4 regions of the Oceanobacillus sp. MO10714A genome follow, and region 4 is predicted to be linked to each of the others. Evidence: riboswitches for the same ligand, from Rfam matches in the RefSeq annotation. Region 4 holds a riboswitch; each other region holds the start of a gene.
What was found. Region 4 has a riboswitch for thiamine pyrophosphate ahead of SPD53_RS11575 (acetylornithine deacetylase). Riboswitches for the same ligand answer to the same signal wherever they lie in the genome.

Region 1 (6,061 bases), on a different contig from region 4:
TGAACAACAGAGTTCCCCTGCTTCGTTGATAATACCTGCTCCCACATAGCCGTAGTCGGATCAGAGGATTCTCCTCTTACATCTATAAGATTCGTGCCATGTGCAGTTGCAATTCCGGTTTTCAACGTAATGGCGAGTAATAACAAGCTCGTGTCCGAATAACCTAGTATCCACTTTGATTGGATTTTTTCAAAATTCACGTGTTCGAGCATTTCAATCAGAAGTTCCCCGCCCCAAGGAGGGAATATCAATTGAACAGCTTCATCATCCATTAATCTATTAAATTCAGCCGCTCTCTCCAATGCTGGTGCCGCCTTCGCTTTATCTTGATTCCAAACCGTCTTTCCAATTTGCATGCGATACCCTTTTCCTTCTAACCGCTTCCTAGCTTTGTGGATTAATTCATGTAATTCCAGTGACACACCTGACGACGGAGCTGTAACGCCGATTGTCGCTTCTTTTTCAAGTATTGGAAACTGAATCGCTTGCATTCCATACGCCCCTTTTTCAAATAAATATTTAGGATAGAATAGCACTTTTAATTCATAATTACAATACTTCTAAAAATAACGCCAATAATACCCCCTAGAAATGCCAATGCTATTCCAAAAACATACGTTACAACCGCGTAAAAGAAAAACTCCCGTCTATCCCCCCTTCTCCACAACGAACTCATCTCGAGTTTCAACGTTGAAAATGTCGTAAAGGCACCTAAGAAACCTGTTCCTAATAGGAGAAGTAATAGCGCGTCCACCCCAGTCCCCATAAGAAACCCGAGCATGAATGCCCCTGTCAGATTGACGAGGAGTGTACCCACCGGTATAGCTTTTTCCGGATTGTTCAATTTTCTTGAAATCATATAACGTGCAATCGCACCGAAGAACCCGCCAATGCCAACGAGCAATAATTGCAGCCAGCTCATTTTTCCCCCACTCCTCTACTCACTCGAAAACCAATTTCACTCATCCCTAGCCCGCCAACCAGACTTACTAAAATATAGACACATCCGAGCAGCACCGACTGTTCCTGAAACAACTCAACCGTTTCTACACTGACAGCGGAGAATGTAGTGAACGAGCCGACAAAACCCGTTGTTATCGCTGTTTTCAGCATTTCATCCAGATGAATCCTTTTAAACAGTCCGTAAGTCAGCCACGCAAGTAAAAAGCTCCCTATCAAATTAACCAATAACGTCGCATAGGGAAAAACATGTTCTGTCATAATTAGAATTCCTATACTATACCGCAGCATCGCACCGAGTGCTCCGACAAGTCCAATATAGATATAAATCATTCATCCAACATCCTTTTTATCACGTATTAACAGTCTGTAATATACCCATCTCTAAGCATGAGGGAAAACCAAAATGTTAAGGAGGGCGATATACAGTCCGTAAATCCCTGATTCTGTTCAACTAACATTCAGTGGAGGAGAAGGACCCCCCCCCGCTGAATGAAGTTTCACTTTATTAAGATATTAACGCAAGCAACTGTCGCATTTGTAAAAGTCAAAGCAGTTCAGCCATCCTATCGAGCATACATAATGCGCAAAATGGGAGAATAAAACGAGAGATGATTACTACAATTGCTAGCTTGCTTAAATTGTTTCAGGTTGCGAAAATTAAGTTATAATAAATAGTAATATATGCTTGCATCTCTCATCGAATCAGAGTAAAATTTCTATGTTTAGTACAGAATATCATATCACCTAGGAGAAAAAGCTATGAAAAAGAAAGATTGGACATTGACGCTTCTGCTTACAAATATATTCTTTGTATTTTTAGGAATTGGACTTGTTATACCGGTTCTGCCAACTATTATGAATGAACTCGGCATCAGTGGTACTGTTGTCGGTTATTTAACGGCTGCATTCGCTTTAGCTCAATTGATTTTCTCGCCCTTGGCTGGAAAAGCAGTTGATAAATATGGGCGTAAACGCATGATTGTCATTGGTCTTTTTATCTTCAGTTTTTCCGAGTTTTTATTTGGTCTTGGTAAAACAATTGAAGTATTGTTCGCCTCACGAATTCTCGGAGGAATAAGTGCCGCATTCATCATGCCTGCTGTTACCGCATTTATCGCAGATATTACGACGCTGAAAACGCGGCCTAAAGCACTCGGCTATATGTCAGCGATGATTAGTACCGGATTTATTATCGGACCGGGAATTGGTGGCTTCTTAGCAGAGATTGGTACGCGTGTACCATTCTTCTCTGCTGCGGCGTGTGGTTTAATTGTTGCTTTCGTTTCGATTTTATCCTTAAAAGAGCCGAAGTCGAAAACAGACGATATGGCTGATATGACCGAAGAACTCGGCAAAAGTGGCTTGAGGAAAGTGTTTATGCCGATGTTTTTCATCGCTTTTATTGTTATTTTAATATCAACATTCGGTCTTGCCGCGTTTGATTCTTTCTTCAGCCTTTATACTGATCATAAGCACGGATTCACTCCTTCTGACATTGCGATTGCCATTACAGGTGGTGCGATTATCGGAGCGATTTTCCAGGTTGTATTGTTCGATTGGTTAACAAAGTTGATCGGAGAAATCAATATTATTCGCTGGTCGCTCGCCATTTCTGCTATGCTGGTCTTTGCCATGACACTCGCTAATTCTTATTGGCAAGTAATGGCGGTAACCTTTACGGTATTTATTGGGTTTGACCTGATTCGTCCAGCTGTTACCAACTATTTATCAAAAATCGCCGGGAATGAGCAAGGTTTTGTTGGCGGCATGAACTCATTCTTCACGTCCCTTGCTAATGTATTTGGTCCAGTAGTTGGTGGGGTTTTATTTGATATAGATATCAATTATCCGTTTGTTTTCAGCTCGATCGTTATTGTCGTCTGTCTTCTTATCACTATATTTTGGAAGAAACCGGATATTAAAATTGATTAAATACTTTACAAAATACCGAAACATGTATACAATCTGGAATTAGAATAACTGCATATCAAAACATAAGCACTAGGGGAGCTGCGTCATGTGGCTGAGAGGATTAATCCGACCCTTACTACCCGATCTAGATAATACTAGCGTGGGGAAGTGCAGTTTACGAATATTATGTTGTTAAAATTAATGTGTAAACTGCATTCCCCTTGGGAATGCAGTTTTTTTATTATCAAATAGGAGGAGATTGGAATGCGTAACAATTGTGGAACTAGTCGAATTGTAGGTTGTCAATTTAGTCTGCACCCGATGAGTGATAATTTTGTTGATATTATTCTATCAACATTAAGTGAGGTTGATACCTCCAAGGTTTGGAAGGAAACAGATGATGTCAGTACGTGTATCCGCGGAAAAATGATCCATGTTTTCGATGTTGCAAAAGCAATCTTCCTACATGCAGCGAATACTGGGGAGCATGTTGCTATGAATGGTACGTTCTCCATCGGCTGTCCTGGTGACACGGAAGCTGACGCGTATATGGATGAAACAGACATACCATTGAACGAAGAAAAAACGAAATCGATCCTCCAAATCGCCGGTTGTAAATTTTCCCTTTATCCAATGGGGCATGAAGATTACATGGATAAAATCTATGAACAAATCAATCTATCAAAGCATCGTAATGTCACGGTTACTTCTACACATTATGCAACAAGATTAGACGGAGACGTTCATGATATCTTCAATGCATTACATGAATCCTTTGAACTCGTCCAAGAAAAAGTCTCTCATGTCACCATGACATTTAGCCTTTCCGCCAACAGTCCTACAAAATAAACCTAGGGAGAAGTGAAATGACAAAGCATTGGAAATTAAAAGAAATTGTTCTCATGTCGATATTAGGTGTCGTCTTCGGGATCATTTACTTAGCATTCTTTCTTGTTGGTCAAGGTATTCGTAATATTCTTGCTCCATTTGGTCTCGCACCGTTTGGGTATGAAATTATTTTTGGCATTTGGTTCATTGTTTCCATCGTTGCAGCTTATATCATTCGGAAGCCGGGGGTTGCCTTTACAGCTGAACTTATCGCAGGAGTTACCGAAGTATTATTGGGAACTGCCGCGGGACCCGGACTTATTCTAGCAGCTGCAATTCAAGGCTTAGGAGCAGAGTTTGCCTTCGCAATAACAAAATGGAAGGATTATCGTTTACGCATTTTAATTCTTTCCGGTGTCTTTGCAGCCGTTTTCAGTTTCACTTGGAATTTATTTTCATCCGGAAATATCGCGTTAGCCCCTGCATTACTTATAGCGATGTTAGCTGTTCGCATCATCAGTGGTGCCCTTCTCGCGGGTGTCCTAGGGAAATGGTTGAGTGACAAATTAGCAAAAACTGGGGTCCTTCGCGGCTATGCCTTAGGAAAGGAGATACAGAAAAAACGTGAAAAAGACGCAGCCTAATCCATTACTTTATGTGGACAATTTCTCATTCGGCTATGAAAATTCGGATAAACCATTACTCAATGAACTGCACTTTTCCTTAAGAGATCATGAGACGACCCTCCTTATTGGAGCAAGCGGTTCAGGGAAAAGCAGTCTAGCTCTATGCCTAAATGGGTTATATCCCGATACAGTAGAAGGCATTTCTTCCGGCGACATCTTTCACCGGGGGAAAAATATACAAGACTATCAAAAAGGAGAGCTCAATCAGAAGATCGGGATTGTCTTTCAAGATCCGGAAAGTCAATTTTGCATGATTACCGTAGAGGATGAACTTGCTTTTACATTGGAAAACAGAAAAATTGCCCCTTCCGAAATGCCTGAGCGCATTTCGGAGGTGTTGTCTGCCGTTGGAATGAATGGTTTTCAAAATCGAAAAATCTACGAGTTATCTGGAGGACAAAAGCAGAAACTTGCTCTAGCAGCTGTTCTTTTATTGGAACCGGAACTATTGATCTTAGATGAACCTACAGCAAATTTAGACCCGGTTTCTCGAATAGAATTTATCCAATTAATTAAACAAATTCAAGAAAAACAAAAGCTAGCTGTGTTTATCATTGAACATCAAATCGAGGACTGGCTGGATATTACCGATCGTATGCTTGTTTTAGGAAAACAGGGTACAATCATCGCAGACGGCAATGCAGCATCCATCTTTGCAAATCATCATTCTTTATTAAAAAAAGAAGGAATATTTTTACCAAAGCAGTTTTCTAACGCTGCCGATCCTTACCCGATTCCTGTGAAATCCCCTCCCTCTATCAAGAGAGATGTCCTAATAACGATAGAGCAGATGAGCTTCCATCATAAGAAACAACCCATTTTACAAGAAATAAACTTAAAAATTCATCGGGGAGAATTCGTCGCCATTGTTGGGGAGAATGGAGCTGGAAAATCTACCTTACTGCAATTAATGACTGGGTTATTAACCCCTCAAAAAGGAACTATAAACTTTTACGATAAACCGGTGGAGCAATGGGAGGAAAAAGAGCTGCGAAAAAGAATGGGATATGTCTTTCAAAACCCGGAGCATCAATTCATCACGGACACCGTATACGATGAATTAACATTTGGAATGAAATTGAATGGATGGTCAACAGCTGAATTAAATACCGCTGCAACCACACTTTTAAAGCAGTTCCATTTAGAAAAAAATAAATACAGTAATCCTTTTTCCTTAAGTGGTGGAGAAAAGCGCCGCTTAAGTGTAGCAACGATGCTGGATGAAACACCAGATATTTTATTTTTTGATGAACCGACATTTGGTCAAGATGCAGAGACTACGAGAGAACTGATGTACATGATTGATAGCTTGAGACAAAATGGAACGGCAATCGTCTTCGTCACGCATGATATGGATATCGTGGATACAGTTGATCGGACGATTGTATTATATCAGCAGCATATTCATTACAATGGCGAGCCGGAAAGTCTTTGGAGGCAAGCTGATCTATTGGAAAAAGCGCGATTACGTCCGCCTTACCGGACTCGAGTACTTCATAAAGAAGGTGAAAGCCTTGATCTCGTTCATTAATCCAACAATCAAAGCACTTGCCATCTTCATTCCTGGCATTTTGCTCAGTTTTACGTTTGATGTGTTTACTCCACTCGTTTATTTTTTATTTATCCTTATTGTGACATTCACGATGAGCGATATCCCCTTCATTAAATGGCTC
Region 2 (6,061 bases), on a different contig from region 4:
TTGGCGGATGAATACACCAGACCTTGCAATGGAAAAAGTTGAAGTCGGCAAAAGAAATCCAAAAGAAACGAGAATAATCTATCTTAAATCAGTTGCAAATGAAACAGATGTTAATACAATGAGGCAACGGCTGACCGACCTTGAAGTTGATATGGTTGAAGACATTCATATGCTTAAACAATATATTTTAGATTCCTCCACCTCTGTATTTGCGCAATTTGTATCTACTGAATTGGTGGATCGCTGTATGTATGCAGTAAAAGCAGGTAAAATTGTCGTTTTGGTTGAAGACAGCCCGTTCGCTTTAATTGCACCTTCCACATTATTCAGTTTCTTTGAGTCCACAGAAGATCGCTATTTTCATTGGATGTTAAGCATGTTTGTCCGTTTTCTTCGCTTTCTCGCTGCATTTGTGACTTTACTGTTAACACCAATGTATGTCGTTGCAACTACGTATCATTATGAACTAGTTCCATCCCAGCTTTTAGTTTCACTCGGTGAATCTCGGGCGGTTGTTCCTTTTCCTCCGCTCATTGAAGTACTCCTGATCGAACTTGTAATTGAACTATTACGGGAAGCTGGAGCAAGACTGCCCACTAAAGTTGGTCAGACCATTGGTATTGTTGGTGGTGTGGTTGTTGGAACTGCTGCGGTTCAAGCTGGTATTTCAAGTAACATTCTGATCATTTTGGTTACAATGAGTGCTTTAGCTTCTTATGCGACGCCTAGTTATATCATGGGTAATACGGTAAGATTTGTTCGTTTTCCACTCTTTTTCCTTGCTGGTTTTTACGGGATTATCGGGCTGATGTTTGGTATCTGTTTATTAGTCATCCATTTAGTCCGTTTGGAGTCTTTAGGCAGGCCTTACCTATCGCCATTGTACCCACTCCGGCTGGCCGATTTTAACAAAACTTTTTACAGTCTGCCAGAGCAAACGAAATATCAACGATTTTTATCGTATCGACCAAAAGATAAACGATTTTTTAACAAAGAGAAAGCTATGGAAAGAAGAGATATTGATGAGTAGGGATTGTATATGAAAATTAATCTTCAAATACCAAAAGGTGAACAATTCCGTTCTTTCTATATGCTTTTTATTATTGCCTCCATGCAGCTGGGTGTTGGATTGATTGGAATCCCACGAATTGTCTTTATGGAAGCAGGGCATGACGCATGGATTTCGATACTCATTGCCTACCTCTATATTGCCCTGCTCCTTTTTGTCATGTTATATATATTGAGGCAATATGAAAATACGGATATCCTCGGCGTTCAGGCCGACCTATTTGGCTGTTTTATTTCAAAAGTGCTCGGAACGGTATACATCCTTTATTTTATATTCTATATCTTATCCACACTCGTAACCTATATCGAGATTATTAAGGTTTTTGTTTTACCGGATAGTAATGCATTCGTGCTGGGATGTATGCTTCTTATTATTGCTATCTATACGGTATTTGGCGGTCTAAAAGCAGTTGTTGGCGTCACCTTTCTCTTCTTTATGTTCTCTTCTTGGTTATTTGTTTTATTAATTCAACCAATTCGACAAATGGATTTTCTCAACTTTCTGCCTGTGATGGATAAAGATATAATGGATATTTTACGAGGCACAATTGCTGCGTCTTATACATTTACAGGATTTGAAATCTTGTTTTTTATCTATCCCTTTGTAGCAAATAAAAAAAAGATTGGTAAGCCTGTTTTCTTAGGACTATCCTATTTCACTTTCCTCGTCCTTCTTTCTACAAACATAGCGATTGGATTTTTAAGTCCAGCTCAATTGGAAAGAAGAATTTGGGTTGTATTAAACTTGTTTAAAATTCAAACCTCTCCTATCATCGAGCGGTTGGACTACGTTGTCATTGCAGAATGGATGATGGTTGCGATGCCAAAAGTGATTCTTCTTATGTGGTGCATAAGTTATATAGCGAAACGTATTTATAATCTTTCGAACGAAATTAGTGTTTACACAAGTGCAAGTATCCTTCTAATTCTGATCCCTTTTTTTAATGAGCATTTTATCATTCAGCGTTTGATTGATAATGTTAGCAGGGTATCCTATGGGATTGTATATATTTATCCCTTCCTTCTTTTGCCACTCGTTCTTTTAAAGAAAAAAATACGGAAGAAATAAGGAGGGTGAATACATGCGAACTGCTAAGTTAATACCGTTATTCATATTTATTGTATTTCTGCAGGCTTGTCTGGAAACGACGCAAATTGAGAAGTTGGCAATCATTAATTCACGTGGAGTTGATCTAATAGATGAAGGGGAAAAAAGAATGATTGAAACGACACTCGTTCCTTATATTTTTGATCCGCATGCTCCGGAAATGACAAGTTTGTTGATTGGAAGGGGCCGTACGATTAAAGAGGCCCGTTCAGAAGCTGAAAAACAATCGCCCTATCCATTAGTCCCCGGAAAAATCAGTATAGAATTTTATGGAAAAGAAGCAGCTGAATCAGGCATTCTTCCCTTTCTAAATACACAAGTTCGTGATGCAACTGTTTCTGAAATTATGCAGCTAGCCGTAACCAATCAAACTGCAAGAGAAATTCTTGAAATAGAGCAACAAAGTGTAGAATTAAATCGAACAGAGTATTTACAAGACTTAATAAGTAAAGAGGTCGAAAAGGGTACTTTACCACGAATTACCTTACAGTTTTTCACGCGATTAGTGCAACAAGTCGGCATTGATCCGATACTTCCAGTAATAGACGTAGTGGATGGTAAACCTACACTAACTGGTGCAGCCGCTTTTCGGGCAGACCAGTATGTTGCTAGCATATCAGTAAAAGAATCATTCATGGCTAATTTATTGAGACAGCGTTTGAGAGGAACCCCAATTGATGTAGGCGTCCCTCGTGAAAATTATCTGGACGAGATAATTGCTTATAAAGGAGAACCGTCAGAAATTGAAGATTCGATTTATCTTTCTTTAATGCTTAATACAGGTAAAGGGAAAATAAAAATTGTCGACTCTGATTCGTTAGCGTTTAAGGCAGATATCACAATGAAACTGGAATTATTAGAAACCTCAATCCCAATGGACATTAAATCAGAAGATACTTCTCGGAAATTCGAACGTGATATAGAGAAATACTTTGTAAGAGAATATGAAAACCTATTCGCGAAACTTCAAGAAGTAAACTCAGATGCATTGGGTCTTGGGAGAAAGTATATCACTTCAAGAAAAGGAAGTAAAACGACTAACAAGGAATGGATGGAAAAATATCAAGATGCCAAAATAGAATTTGATATCGATGTGACAATTGTCAACTTTGGGGCGATTGATTAATAAGTGGACAGCTAAAACCTTTATGTTTAGCTGCCCGTCTTTTTATTTAACAGCTTTCGCACATTGCCGCCATGTCCTGTGCTGTTGCAGATATTTCTTAAGATCAAAAGTATCCGGGTGATACACTGCACCCTTACCTTTTTCAAAACATGTGACATTTATGAAAACTTTTGCTATGCTAGATTCGAACTAAATAATATGAAACTACTAGGGGTGCCCTAACTGGGCTGAGAGGAAAGTGTGTTTCCGACTCTTATCGACCTGATCTGGTTAATGCCAGCGTAGGGAAGTAGTGAGATTGTTCTCATAACTATTTTCTTGTGAAGCCAGGTCTAATCATGACCTGGCTTTTTAATTGGTTGATTTTACCCCTTAAGATTGGAGGTCAAGTATGAATAAAACCCGTCTCATCACGACGATGGCCGTCTTTATCGCAATTGGAACAATCAGCGCACAATTAATCTGGTTTCCTGCCGGTGTAGCCCGCGCTTATCCAGTACAGCATGCGATTAATGTCATAGCCGCTGTCACCTTGGGACCCGGTCCGGCAGTCATTATTGCTTTCATGATCAGTCTATTACGCAATATGCTCGGACTAGGAACCTTATTAGCCTTCCCAGGTGCAATGGTCGGCGCTTTTCTTGCAGGGTTCCTGTATAAGCAAACCAAGAAGCAATCGCTCGCCGCATTAGGTGAAGGGATTGGCAGTGGGGTTATTGGTGCATTATTTGCAGTGCCATTTGCTTATGTATTTATGGGGACATCGGCCGGTGCATTTGTTTTCATCCCCCCATTCCTTGTAAGCAGTATATCTGGAGCAATTCTTGGACTGCTCGTTGTATCTAAAGTTTACACCAAGGGCTTAATAAAAAATTAAAATGAGTAAGTTGATGAAGGAGAATGTTCAATGAAGAATGTTGCATGTGCTCTAACGATAGCGGGTACGGACCCGAGCGGCGGTGCTGGAATTCACGCCGATCTGAAAACGTTTCAGGAATTGAAAACTTATGGGATGTCAGTCATCACCTCCATCGTGTCCCAAAACACGACAGGTGTTCAAGCTGTTTCCCACGTCTCTCTAGAAATGATCGAACAGCAACTAGACTCGATTATTTCTGATATGCCTATCCATGCATTTAAAACAGGGATGATTGCCAATCAGGATATGATGAAAATGATTTATAATAAAATTAAGCATTTGGATGCACCTTATGTTATGGACCCGGTCATGGTTGCCACAAGCGGTGACACATTGATTGAACGCGATTCCCGTAATTATTTGCGGAAGAATTTGCTCCCTCTTACAACAATTGTAACTCCAAATATTCCAGAAACAGAATATCTAATAGATGAAAAAGTTGAAACCGATGAGGACATGAAGCAGGCTGCCGAAATGCTTGTGAAAAATTTTGGCGCGAAAGCTGCACTAGTTAAAGGCGGTCACCGCGAAGGCGATGCGGTTGATTTCCTTTATGATGGTTCAAGGATCCATAGCTTTTCGGCTCCCCGAATAAATACAAATAATACACATGGTACAGGTTGTACGTATGCAGCAGCGATAACTGCTAATCTAAGCCAAGGCCTCCCTCTTAACATTGCGGTTAAACAGGCAAAACATTATGTAACGCTCGCGATCAAGTATTCTTTGGACTTAGGAGCTGGTAGCGGACCGACAAATCATTGGGCACCGCGTATCCATACAAATAATTTAACGACAACTGAGGTGGAGTAACGATGTCATCATTTAATCCATTAAGCTTAAGGAAATATTTCATTATGGGAAGTCAAAATGTTAAAGGTAATCCCGTTGCTGTTCTGGAGCAAGCTATACAAGCTGGAATTACAATTTTCCAATTTCGGGAAAAAGGCCCAGGCTCCCTTTCAGGAGATAGTAAAATTAAGTTAGGAAAAGAATTGCGGACAGTTTGTAGCGTACATCAAATTCCATTTATTGTTAATGATGATGTAGAATTAGTAGACAAATTAGATGCAGATGGGATACATGTCGGGCAAGATGATCAATCGGTGAAAGAATTACGGGAGATGTTTCCTAATAAAATCATTGGATTATCTGTTTCAAATCAGGACGAATTAAATAATAGTGCGCTAGAATATATTGATTATATAGGTGCTGGTCCAGTGTTCCTTACTACAACGAAAGTGGATGCAAAGTCTAGTGTCGGGTTGGATTGGATCCGTTTCTTGCGTGCAGAATTCCCTGAGTTTCCGATAGTCGGAATCGGTGGGATTAATACAACAAATGCGAGCTCAGTATTAAAAGCTGGAGCTGATGGTGTTTCTTTCATATCCGCTGTAACGAGAGCAGAAGATATAAAAGAAGCAGTAAGTAAATTATAATATTCTTATTTTTTGTTCGCTATGGCAAATAACAGACAGGAAATTATGGACGGTGTATACAATGGAATCTGCTCCAGCGCTTTATATTCACCACAAGAGTGCCTTCTGGGCGTTGATAAAATACGTAAAAGATTTAACAATCGATACGCAAGGCATCTACCTTATATCAAAGAATAAGCATAGAAAACAGCCTCATACATTTTTGTACGAGGCTGTATTTTTATTTATTTTTTGGAAGCAATCGGTCATCAACCGGAATCTCCGGTCTTATATCTAAGAGCATAGAGATGAATTGATCCCTATTTTCCGGCGATATAGCAACTACGTCAAGTTTACTACAAGATATTTGTATTCGTTTTAAGGATAGTGCCGGAGAGTTAAGCGGCATTTTTGACAAAGCA
Region 3 (6,061 bases), on a different contig from region 4:
GCAGTGATTTCGACCATTTATTTGATGATGGCTGGCTTGAAGAAGAGACTTTTGAGAAAGCACAGCAGCGTTTAATGGAAGTAGCAGTTACACTTGCATTAAAGAAAAGTCCGATTGAAAAAGAGCAGGTAAATTTCTTTATAAGTGGAGATTTAATCAATCAAATTACTCCTACAACATTTAGTGCCAAGTCATTGGCGATGCCTTATCTCGGCTTATTCAGTGCTTGTGCTACCTCTACAGAAGGGCTCGCATTATCCGCTGCTTTACTTGATGGCGGATTTGCCGACTTTATCGTAAGTGGCTCTGCTAGTCACCATGCCGCAGCGGAAAAACAGTTCCGCTATCCGAATGATTACGGCAGTCAAAAACCCCCGACTGCACAATGGACAGTTACCGGAGCGGGTTGTGCCGTTCTCAGTAAGCAAGGGAATGGCCCAACTGTGACCTCTGCAACAATTGGGAAAGTTGTTGACATGGGAATCACGGATCCTTTCAATATGGGAGGGGCAATGGCCCCTGCTGCAGTGGAAACGATTCAAACACATTTTAAGGAAAGAAACGTAGATGAAACCTATTATGACCTGATTATAACCGGGGATCTCGGTAAAATTGGAAGAAATACTTCTTTTGATTTATTAAAGCAACAAGGCATTCAACTAGAAGATAAGCAATACGTGGACTGTGGCATGACGATTTACGGTCCCGATCAACCTGTTCAAGCAGGTGCAAGCGGCACAGCCTGTTCAGCAATTGTCATGTACGGGCATTTTCTGAAACGGATGATGCAAGGGGAGTTTAAACGGATGTTACTCGTAGCTACCGGCTCTTTGCACTCCCCGTTAAGCGTTCAACAAAAGGATTCGATTCCTGCTATTGCACATGCAGTCTCAATTGAAATGGAGTGACTTGTTCATGATATTTTTCTGGGCATTTGTTATTGGTGGTCTTATTTGTGTTATAGGACAGATTATGTTTGATGTATTCAAGCTCAGTCCTGCTCACACATTAACAACTCTCGTAATTTTAGGCGCTATTCTTGACGGACTCGGTTTATATGAACCGTTAATTGATTTCGCTGGAGCAGGTGCGACTGTTCCGATTACAAGTTTTGGGAACTCTTTAGTCCATGGAGCCATGGCTGAAGCCGAGAAACACGGGCTGATTGGCGTTGTTACAGGGATGTTTGAAGTGACGAGTGCCGGTATTTCAGCAGCAATTATTTTTGGAGTTCTCGGTGCTATTCTCTTTAAGCCGAAAGCTTAGCGATCTGTAACAAACAACATGAAGAAAACAAATGCAACATTCTAGCGGGGTTGTGGATGGGAACACATTTCTAGCTGAAATTGACAGCGAAAAAGAGTACCTCTGCTTAATTACGTTACAGACCGTGGTTTTAAGTTCCGATAAAAAATAGGACCGGGAAATTTACCGGTCCTATTTTTACTCGATTAATAAAGCAATATTACCAAACTGGCTGTTCACTTCCAGATGATTGAACGCTTCTTGGGCATCATCCAGTTCAAAGGTTTTATCCATAATCGGTCTTATTTCATGCTTTTCCATATGGGCTAATACCTGTTGCAACTCTTCACGACTTCCCATCGTGGAGCCGAACAATTGATACTGACCATAGAAAAAGGCCCGTAAATTAAGGTCAATTTCATCCCCAGCTGTAGCTCCGTAAATAACAATTCTTCCGCCTTGCTTCAATACGTCCAACGAACGATTAAACGTCGCTGCACCTACACTGTCGATCACAAGATCAATCTGCTCGTTCTCCAATTCCTTTTCCCAATCACTTTCCGTTGAAATGGCAAGATCTGCTCCGATCTTCTGGGCCTGCTTCAACTTTTCATCACTTCTTGAAGAAACAATCACCCGTGCACCGATGCTTTTTGCAAATTGGATGATATACGTGTTCACCCCACTACTTGCTCCAGGAATAAATACGGTCTCCCCCGCTTTAATATTCCCTTTAGTCACTAACGCACGGTAACCTGTCAATGCAGCAAGAGCGAGCACACCGGCTTCTTCCCATGTTAAGTAATTTGGCTTCATTTCTACTTGTTCTTCATTGATAACAATTTTTTCGGCAAAAGTTCCGTGATCAGGCATGCCGAGGATGTCAAATCCTTTTGGTGGTGCGTCACTATTTTCGTGCCAGTTAAGTGATGGATTGATGATGACTTCATCCCCCACTTTAAAACGAGTGACATCTGCTCCAACTGATTCGACGATCCCCGCTCCATCCGAACCGAGGATTAAAGCTTCTTTATCGTTACCTCTCCGGTTCGGTATATAGAGATCTCTCCTATTCAGACCCGCTGTTTTTAGCTTTACGACAATTTCATTATTTCCTAGTTTCGGTTCTGGCATACTTTTTAGTTTTAATTCTCCATATTCTACAACAAATGCCTTCATTTCCACTTCCCCTTTCGTATATACTTTTATATCTATTCAGATAATTATCTTCTATTATCAGTGACTTTGGGCGAATTTTCAACCAGAACGAATTGATTCTTTTTTATAATGTTGTGCTGAAAATCTGCGCCGGGGGAACTACGTATTCACTCTGAAACAGTTAACCTAAAAAAATCTCTCCTTAATTTAGGAGAGATCATTATTTTTACAGTTGCAATGTGAGCGGATAGATTGCGGTTTAGCTTGATGCTAGGTTGAGCAATGCGCGCGGTTGTTTGTGGAATAGGAAAAATACAATCACTGCTGACAATACAAATGACGGGAACATGTACGATGAATTATAGATAATCGAATACACCCAAACTGATTGTCCCTCAATCGCTGCTGAACCGAAAAATACTGCCCCAGCAACGGTATGTGCAAGGAAACGCAACACAGAACCAAGCAGTACACCCGCCGTTATATACGTTAGGTACACTTTTGTCCGCCCGTCCCGTACCGCTTCTTGAACTTGTCTTGCGAACAGACCGGCAAAACCGATCACCGTAAAGGCAAGTGTATAATCAATGAACCCCTGAAGTGGCGTCAGAATATATGCGTTCCCCGTTGCAATCTGTAACATCCCCCAGAGGAAACCGGATACTAATCCACCTTTTAATCCCCAACGGAACGCTACTATAAACACCGGAATCATTGCAAAGGAGACCGAACCACCTTGCGCCCAGATTTTAAACGATATTGGCAAGATATCTAAAAGCAACGCCAAAGCAGTGAAGATTGATACTTCAATTAAAAATAGTAGTTTATTAGACTTCATTCGTTATAACTCCCCTTTTTATAAGCTTTTTATAAGCTATTTTGAACAACTTTTTTAAATACAAAAAAAGCAATGCCAAGGGAAGGTTCCTGATGGGGAATCCGCTCACATTGCTTTTTATCCATCAAAAAACCATCATCCCTACGCTAGTACTAACTAACAGGTTCAAAGGGTCTGAGCAATCCTCGTTGCCCACTCTCAGCTATTAGCTCCCCCTGTTGGCTTTTTCTATGCTTTTTTCGTTAACCCTATTATAGCTAATGTACACTTATAAAACAAATTTACAGTTTAAGAAACGCTTCGACGTCCTTGATGCAAAGCTCGATTGCAGCTTCCCAGAAGTCCGGTTTTGTAAGATCGACTTGTAAATGTTTCATCGCAAGCTCTTCTACCGACATCCGTCCCGTATCTTCCAGTAATGCAATATAGTCGTCTTCAAAGCTCTCTCCCAGCTCTTTTGCGCGGGCATAAATACCAAGACTGAACAAATAACCAAATGTATAAGGGAAATTATAGAATGGTGTCCCTGTTATATGGAAATGAAGTTTCGACGCCCAGAAATAAGGATCATATTCATCGAGTGCATCTTGATAAGCCTCTTTCTGTGCTTCCACCATCAATTCATTCAATCTTGCCGGTGAGACAAAACCTTTTTCTCTTTCTTTATAAAAATTTAATTCAAAGATAAACCGGGCATGAATATTCATAAAGAAAGCAACACTTCGATTAACTTTATCTTCAAGTAAAGCTTTCTTTTCTTCTGCTGTTTCTGCCTGTTCAACTGCTGCATCAGCGACAATCATTTCCGCAAAAGTTGAGGCCGTTTCCGCGACGTTCATTGCATAACGTTGATTAAGACCATGAACGTCATTCATCACATGCTGATGATAAGCATGACCAAGTTCATGGGCTAACGTGGCAACATTCGATGCTGTTCCGGAATACGTCATAAAAATTCTTGTTTCCTTACTATCAGGAAAACTTGTACAGAAACCGCCAGGACGTTTGCCAGGCCGATCTTCCGCTTCAATCCAACGTTTTTCAAAAGCTTGCTCAGCAAAATCCGCCATCTTTGGGCTAAAAGAACGGAATTGATCCATAATAAATTTGGCGCCTTCTGTATAGCTCAATTTTTTAACATGGTCGGTAATCGGTGCATCGACATCATAGAAGCTTAATTTATCTATATTCAATAGTTCTGCTTTTTTATTTATATAAGCGACAAAAGGTTGTTTATTATTAGCTATCGCTGTCCACATCGCATCTAACGTTTCTCGCTTCATCCGATTGATACTCAGCGGTTCTTTTAATACATTTTCCCATTTGCGGTGCTTATACATTTGTAGTCTAAAACCTGATAAATGATTCAATGTTTGTGCAAATAAGGATGCTTGTTTATTCCATGCATCGTTTAACTTATCAAATACTTTCTTTCTAGTTGCTCGGTCGCTTGAAGTTAATAGATTGGAGGCCTGACCAATTGAATAGGACTCTATCTTTTCTTCCCCTTCAATTTCCACTGTCATATTCCCTACGATTGTATTATACATTTGATTCCATGCATGATAACCATCGACAGCAAGATCATTAATCAGCACTTCCTGTTCCACAGCAAGTAAGTCCCGTGCTTTATTACGATATTCTGATAATACATACCCTATTTCTTGTAACGCTTCGTGCTGAATGGTTGCTTGCCATTCCTCGTCCGGGATTTCCGCAAGTTTCTGCATGAAAGTTGTCAGCACGCCATTAAACGAAGCTGAAAGTGTGCCATATTCAGCAACTAGTGTTTTAGCCCCTTCATCCGTTACATCTTGCGCACTTAAACAACTGACGAACGCTCCAGCCTCACGAAGTTTGAACATTGTCTTCTCCAATTCCTTTATAAACTGGCTAAGCATCGTGGAAAATGAATCTACCCCCACTTCCAATGTGGTGAATTGGCCTTCTAATTGTTTAATCTCCGTTCGAATCTGACCAAGATAATCTCTGAATTGCTGTGACGCACTTCCTCCTGGAAATAGTGAATCCAAATCCCAAGTTGGATTATATTCTTTCATTTCTCTTCCTCCTTCTTCTCCCCATATTATTGTATCGAAATATCTGAAGGATTGCATTATTAAGATCCATTTACACGGAAAACAAGTTTGAGATAGTCTATTTAGTGGTATTTGAATAATGGTTTCGTTTTGTTAATTTATCCTTAAATAAATATTTTTTAATTAAGATATATTGACATTACCGATTTATTAATTTATACTAGGTAACAGAAAGTAAGTATTGAGGAATACTTAATAATATTTGGAGGGATTTTAAATGACTAGAGAAAAATGGACGGTAGACTTGGCGCACAGTGAAGTAGGTTTTTCGGTTAAACACATGATGATTTCTCGAGCGAAAGGAACATTCGACAAATTTGATGCAGTGATCGAAGCAGATGTGGAAGACCTTACCGATTCGAAAATCGAAGTAACGATTGATGCTGCAAGTATAAACACACGTAACGAAGACCGTGATAACCATCTTCGTTCTGCAGACTTCTTTGACGTAGAGAATCATCCGACACTTACATTTGTTTCAACAGATGTAAAACGCAAAGGAAATAATGAATATGATGTAATTGGCGATTTAACAATTAACGGAAATACAAATCAAGTTACATTAGACGTTACATTTGAAGGTCAAAGTAAAGACCCGATGAGCGGTTCTACAGTTGCCGGCTTCAGCGGTGAAACGAAAATCAGCCGTAAAGAATTCGGACTTACTTGGAATGCTACACTTGAAACAGGCGGCGTACTCGTATCCGACGAAGTAAAAATC
Region 4 (6,061 bases):
CCCGGAATTTGCAGGGGATTATATCGTGCTAAGTAAATATTCCGAGGCAGACACCGCCTTCCAGGAAACGGACACCTACAGGAACATACCGGCTGTGAAAAATGGTAATGTGATTGATATGCAAGGGGAAGGTGCATCATTCAGCGACCCGGTTACATTGGAGAAGCAGCTCACACTCTTTGAAGAAGGATTTCTAGGAAAGTAAAATTATGAAGGAAAAAGCTTTAGCATTCAAATTTATTCTAGCCATTCCCATCTTTATCTGCATGTTTCTTCTTGCAATGAGCTTTGGTGCAGCAGAAATTTCAGTTCAAGATGTGTGGCTCGCGCTCACAACATCCAATAAGAATGACGCAATTTCCATTATCCGTGATATTCGCTTACCCCGGGAAATTGCCGCAATTGCTGTTGGAGCAGCGCTTGCTGTATCTGGTGCGATCATGCAAGGTTTAACCAGGAATCCGCTTGCCGATCCTGGACTCCTCGGTTTAACGGCCGGTGCGAATACGGCTTTAGCAATTACGATTGCCCTCCTTCCTACAGCCAACTACTTTCTAACGATGGTTGCCTGTTTTATCGGAGCGGCAATCGGTGCCGGATTAGTATTTGGCATTAGTTCCATGAAAAAAGGCGGGTTCTCTCCCTTTCACATTGTACTTGCCGGAGCTGCCGTCTCCGCATTTCTAGTTGCCATTGCTGAGGGAATTGGAATTTATTTTAAAATATCAAAAGACATTTCCATGTGGACAGCAGGCGGAATGATCGGCACGAATTGGAAGCAACTGCAAATTATCATGCCCTTTATCCTTATCGGGATTGTGCTGGCCATCTTCCTTTCCAAGCAGCTGACGATTCTCAGTTTAAATGAAGAAGTAGCGATAGGCCTTGGACAAAATATTTTCAAAGTTAAAATCCTGCTCTTTATCGCCATTATTATCCTTGCAGGCGCATCCGTTGCCCTGGTTGGGAATATGACGTTTATTGGACTGATGATCCCGCATATCGTCCGAGCAATCGTTGGGACGGATTATCGGTTTATTTTACCAATGGCTGCGATTGCAGGGGCTACGTTCATGCTGTTCGCTGATACGGTTGGGCGTACGTTGAATGCACCATTTGAAACGCCTGTTGTCGCTATCATCTCTGTGATCGGCTTACCATTTTTCCTCCTCATCGTTCGTAAAGGAGGAAAAGCATTCGTATGATACATCCGGCATTAATTAATAAACAGCGCATCATTTTAGTTATTTCACTATTACTTATTATAACGACGGTTATAATAAGCATGGGCATCGGTTCATCCAGCTTAACCTTTGACCGACTCATTCAGACGCTTCTCGGATCTGGCAGTAGAAATGAGGAATTCATCTTATATTCGATTCGCTTGCCACGGATATTGATTACCCTTCTAGCTGGGATGGCACTCGCTCTGTCTGGATCAATCCTGCAAGGAATTACGAGAAATGATTTGGCTGATCCTGGTATTATCGGAATTAATTCCGGTGCGGGAGTCGCCATTGCCGTTTTCTTTTTATTTTTTCCGATTGAAGCTGGACGCTTTGTTTATATGATTCCAGTTGTTGGATTTCTCGGCGCAGTTATCACTGGTTTCCTTATTTATCTATTTGCTTATAGTAAAAAAAGTGGCTTGCAGCCTGTAAATCTCGTGCTCATCGGAATCGGATTTTCTGCGGCACTGTCAGGTGCGATGATTGTGATTATTTCCTCTGCCGAGCGGGAGAAAGTAGATTTTATCGCCAAATGGATCGCAGGGAATATCTGGGGAACCGACTGGCCATTTATTGTGGCTCTCCTTCCCTGGCTTGTCGTTTTGATTCCATTTACTTTATATAAAGCGAACCGGTTGAACCTGCTTGGGTTAAGTGAACCTGTTGCAGTTGGTGTTGGGGTTTCCATTGAGAGAGAACGCGTCACGCTACTTTTAACAGCTGTTGCATTAGCAGCTGCTGCCGTTTCTGTCACAGGGGGGATCAGCTTTATCGGACTGATTGCACCACATCTTGCGAAATCCCTAGTCGGACCGAGGAATCAATTGTTTATCCCGGTTGCGATTTTACTTGGTGGCTGGTTGCTGTTGGTTGCGGATACAGTTGGAAGAAATTTGATTGATACAACGATTCCGGCTGGAATTATGGTTGCTTTGATTGGTGCGCCATATTTTGTTTATTTGTTGGTGAGGGATTGAGGATGAAACGATTAAAATAAAAAATGGCTGCAAATGGATAACGATTTGCAGTCATTTCATCTTCAATTATTCCACACCAGGATGATTCCCGGAAAAACCCAAACAGTATGATGAAGATATAAACTCCAATGATTATAATGAGGAACATATAAGAGATAACGAACCGATCCGATTTTTATCGATTTCAGTTAGAAGACTTAGAGAAAGAAACATCCGTAATTAGAAGGATTGCACCTGTTGCACAACCTCCTTATAAATCTTTACTTTTGGAAAAAACTGACTTCTATATTATCTATATGTCTGACTAAATAGCAAAACAGCATCGGATTTTAACTACCAATGCTGTTTTAATTATTTATATTTGGAACTATGAACGAGTCTAGCATAGATGACTAGATACTCACACTTCAAAAAGATTTAACATAGTAGTCCGTAATAATGGGAAATGCAAGAAGTGCACGAACGAAATTGTCACAATCCCAGATCAGTTAATATACTCTCCATTTTTTCACTTCTGCAAAAATATGAAATTCACCCATTAGATATTTCAATTCGCTTTTAGAACCTTATATGAGACTGTTTCACGAATTTAGAGCTGTTTTATCTAATAGAACCCTGCTATAAGACAGATTCAAATCCTTTAAGTCTCATAATTCATAACTGCTGAGCATACCACTTTTTCATTGATGGACATCGTTCCTTTTACGATTTTGTTTTCCTTTGATTCGTCCACTCATAGATAAATTGAATCATTGTTTTCGTAAATTGAAGAAGTTGTTGAATAGAAACCTCCTCATTGACCGCATGTGCATGCCTGAACTCACCCGGTCCATAAATCGCTGCCGGTATCCCCATATGCCCAAACCATCCTCCATCGGTAACAGAAGGGGAAACATCGATGACCACCTTACTATCGTGTACCATTTCATGAGACGCGGCTAGCGCATGAACCGCAGTATAATTCTTATCGACTTCTAATGATGGGAAGATTTCCCCGCGTTCTTCAATCATCGAAGTTCCACCCCATTCAAAAGTAGGCGGATGATGGCACAACCAAGGATCTGCTTTGGCAATGCGAAGAATATAGTCTTCTATTTCTTTACTCACTTGTTCATGCGTCTCATTCGGATAATAATGCACCGTGATCCATAAACGACACTCATCAGCAATAAATGCCGCATGGCGTCCCCCTTCAATTACAGCAGGATTAATCGTATTCGTTCCCGCCGGATATCCTTCATACTGTTTCGTTACAGCCCAATAGCGCTCCAGCTCTTGTAAGCCTTCTATAACTTTCATCATCTTTTCAATTGCACTCGCTTCAGGCAGACCACCGCCAGCATGTATCATGTTCCTTCTCATCGCATCATGAAACGTACGCGGATTTTTTACCGTAATCCACCCAGTTATTACACCGCCTTGACCTTGGATATGTAAATCACTCGTATCTACTACAAGCGCAAAGTCTGCATTATACCCTCGCTCGCAACATTGCAACGTACCCGCCTCACCAACTTCTTCACCTATAACAGATTGGAAAATCAGATCTCCTGGCAATTCGATATCCGCTTCATTCAATAGTTTCGTTGCGAATAATGCACTAGCAAGCCCGCCCTTCATATCAGCGGCTCCTCGACCAATAATCCGATCTTCTTCGATAATCGGCTCGAATGGATTCGTTTTCCACACTTCATCTTCACGAGCCTCAGCTACATCAATATGACCATTGATGATGAGACTATTATGTGTAGTAGATTTTATTCCCTTTTTCACACCAACAACATTCGGGTCATTTGGATACACGTCCCACATGTCGATTTCAAAGCCCATTCGATGTAAATAATCAGCGATAAAATTCTGTGCATCTTTCGTATTCCGAGCAGGAGGCGCAGATGTATTATATTCAATGAGCTTTGATAATAAATCAATTAATTCCATTTTTCTTGCGTCGACTTGCTTTAATAAGTGTTCAACCGTTATATCCATTAGATAACTCCCTCTCTAATTTATTTTAATAGACAACTAGTCATTCACCTCCCTAAACAAAAAAACCACTCCTAGAAAATAGAAGTGGTTAGAATAAGACACAAATTAGTTACATGAAAAAACATGTTCTTCAATCTGTTCTATTCACCGCTTCCTTACGCTAGTTCAAACTAGATCAAGTTCAAGGGTTGAGGATTACCTCTCTCAGTTTTTCAGTAAAACACCCCTAGTGGTGATTAAATATGGATTTTTCAGACATTAAGTTTAGTATGTCATATTGATTGTTAAACTGCAACCTCTGTTTGATGTACTCTCTTCTATTTTGATTTCTTATGATAAAACGAAATGTATGCAGGACTATTTAGCTCATTTTTTATCATAATTAATTATCATTAATTAAAAATAAAATTTCAGTTATACTAAAAAAAAGATTCGACGGTAAGTAAGAAAAACCCTCTAATACAGGCATATTCAAGTGTCTTATTAGGGGGTTTTATTTAGATTACATATATAGCGTCATCATGTTGAAATTACTCTTCAAAAAAAGAAAACAGCTTAAAGTGTATGTCAGCAACATTATATTTGCATCTATAAACAAACATGTCTATTTTAGTTATAAAAGTATCCCCTTGTCCGGTTTTTGGTTTTACTTAACTAGCATTGAGCTACCATAATGACTCGCGGGCAAACGATCAGATATGGTACCTCAAATTCAAAAACTAATGATGAAAGCGCTAATCGGAGCTACATTAGCAAATCTTCTGAACGGCGCCATTGTTGCAATGCTTATTTTCTAATAAATCTATACTTGAATACCAATAAGAATATTATTTAGTATCAATTTTCTAATTAAAGGATGTTTGCTTCAAGCGAATAACAACGATTGATGTATGTTTGTTTGAATGATATCCTTTTTAATATTGGAATATAGATTGAAAGAAGGTCTTTCATGAAGAATACAGATCATACTATCAATAAAGGTCCTTTTAATTTACAGAACCTTATTTTAACAATTGGAATTATATTCGTAGCTTTTAACTTACGACCCGCTATTACGTCAGTCGGTCCTTTAATTCGTTTAATCAGAGATGACGTCAATATTTCCAATGGAACGGCAGGGTTATTGACGAGCTTACCCCTGATTACATTTGCCATTGTATCACCAATTGTCCCAAAGTTATCTAGAAAATTAACAAACGAAATTGCATTAATCATTGGTTTACTTTTAATCATTATCGGTATTCTAATTCGCTCTTTCGCAATTCTTACCCCGTTATTGCTAGGAACACTTATTATTGGTTCGGGTATTGCAATATGTAATGTCTTATTACCAAGTATAATTAAGGATAATTTTCCGTTAAAGGTAGCACTCATGACAGGTGTTTACTCAACAGCTATGAATATATTTGCAGCCTCTGCTTCGGGGTTAAGTTATCCATTTACAAAAATGTTAAATGGAAATTGGCAATTATCTCTGCAAATCTGGATGATACCTGCAATCCTAGCTATCCTTATTTGGATATATATAACAAGAAAAAATAAAGTAAACAATGAAGGAAAACAGATACAACTAGAAAGTAATAATTCGGCTAATAATCGAATGTGGAGTTCCGCCTTAGCATGGCAGGTTGCAACCCTTCTAGGCTTACAATCATTCTTATTTTATGTGACGATATCTTGGTTACCTGAAATGTTGATTTCAAATGGAGTAAGTTTAACGACAGCTGGTTGGCTTCTATCTTTCGCACAGATTATTGGGCTTCCCGCTAGCTTTTTAGTACCGACCTTTGCCGGTAAAGTGAGATCCCAAAGCCTTATTGCTGTATCGATGGGATTATCAGCTTTCTTTGGTTATAGTGGACTTCTACT

Region 1: another riboswitch for thiamine pyrophosphate. It lies ahead of SPD53_RS15105 (YkoF family thiamine/hydroxymethylpyrimidine-binding protein); the one in region 4 lies ahead of SPD53_RS11575 (acetylornithine deacetylase).
Region 2: another riboswitch for thiamine pyrophosphate. It lies ahead of thiW (energy coupling factor transporter S component ThiW); the one in region 4 lies ahead of SPD53_RS11575 (acetylornithine deacetylase).
Region 3: another riboswitch for thiamine pyrophosphate. It lies ahead of thiT (energy-coupled thiamine transporter ThiT); the one in region 4 lies ahead of SPD53_RS11575 (acetylornithine deacetylase).

What each region holds. Positions count from the first base shown of each region.
Region 1 covers NZ_JAXHDC010000037.1:12,532-18,592, forward strand. The annotation lists gene SPD53_RS15085 (S66 family peptidase) at 1-491, opposite strand, end outside; gene crcB (fluoride efflux transporter CrcB) at 539-922, opposite strand; gene crcB (fluoride efflux transporter CrcB) at 919-1,293, opposite strand; gene norA (multidrug efflux MFS transporter NorA) at 1,723-2,895, shown strand; TPP riboswitch at 2,957-3,058, shown strand; gene SPD53_RS15105 (YkoF family thiamine/hydroxymethylpyrimidine-binding protein) at 3,139-3,723, shown strand; gene SPD53_RS15110 (ECF transporter S component) at 3,741-4,346, shown strand; gene SPD53_RS15115 (ABC transporter ATP-binding protein) at 4,327-5,919, shown strand; gene SPD53_RS15120 (energy-coupling factor transporter transmembrane component T family protein) at 5,894-6,061, shown strand, end outside.
Region 2 covers NZ_JAXHDC010000001.1:429,328-435,388, forward strand. The annotation lists gene SPD53_RS02440 (spore germination protein) at 1-1,030, shown strand, start outside; gene SPD53_RS02445 (GerAB/ArcD/ProY family transporter) at 1,040-2,137, shown strand; gene SPD53_RS02450 (Ger(x)C family spore germination protein) at 2,151-3,302, shown strand; TPP riboswitch at 3,502-3,607, shown strand; gene thiW (energy coupling factor transporter S component ThiW) at 3,694-4,179, shown strand; gene thiD (bifunctional hydroxymethylpyrimidine kinase/phosphomethylpyrimidine kinase) at 4,210-5,034, shown strand; gene thiE (thiamine phosphate synthase) at 5,037-5,660, shown strand; partial or broken gene SPD53_RS02470 (PH domain-containing protein) at 5,881-6,061, opposite strand, start outside.
Region 3 covers NZ_JAXHDC010000022.1:13,651-19,711, reverse strand. The annotation lists gene spoVAD (stage V sporulation protein AD) at 1-908, shown strand, start outside; gene spoVAE (stage V sporulation protein AE) at 916-1,266, shown strand; gene SPD53_RS11905 (zinc-binding dehydrogenase) at 1,444-2,424, opposite strand; gene thiT (energy-coupled thiamine transporter ThiT) at 2,663-3,241, opposite strand; TPP riboswitch at 3,363-3,467, opposite strand; gene SPD53_RS11895 (M3 family oligoendopeptidase) at 3,523-5,301, opposite strand; gene SPD53_RS11890 (YceI family protein) at 5,558-6,061, shown strand, end outside.
Region 4 covers NZ_JAXHDC010000021.1:4,607-10,667, reverse strand. The annotation lists gene SPD53_RS11590 (iron-hydroxamate ABC transporter substrate-binding protein) at 1-205, shown strand, start outside; gene SPD53_RS11585 (FecCD family ABC transporter permease) at 210-1,205, shown strand; gene SPD53_RS11580 (FecCD family ABC transporter permease) at 1,202-2,206, shown strand; gene SPD53_RS11575 (acetylornithine deacetylase) at 2,909-4,192, opposite strand; TPP riboswitch at 4,328-4,430, opposite strand; gene SPD53_RS11570 (CynX/NimT family MFS transporter) at 5,142-6,061, shown strand, end outside.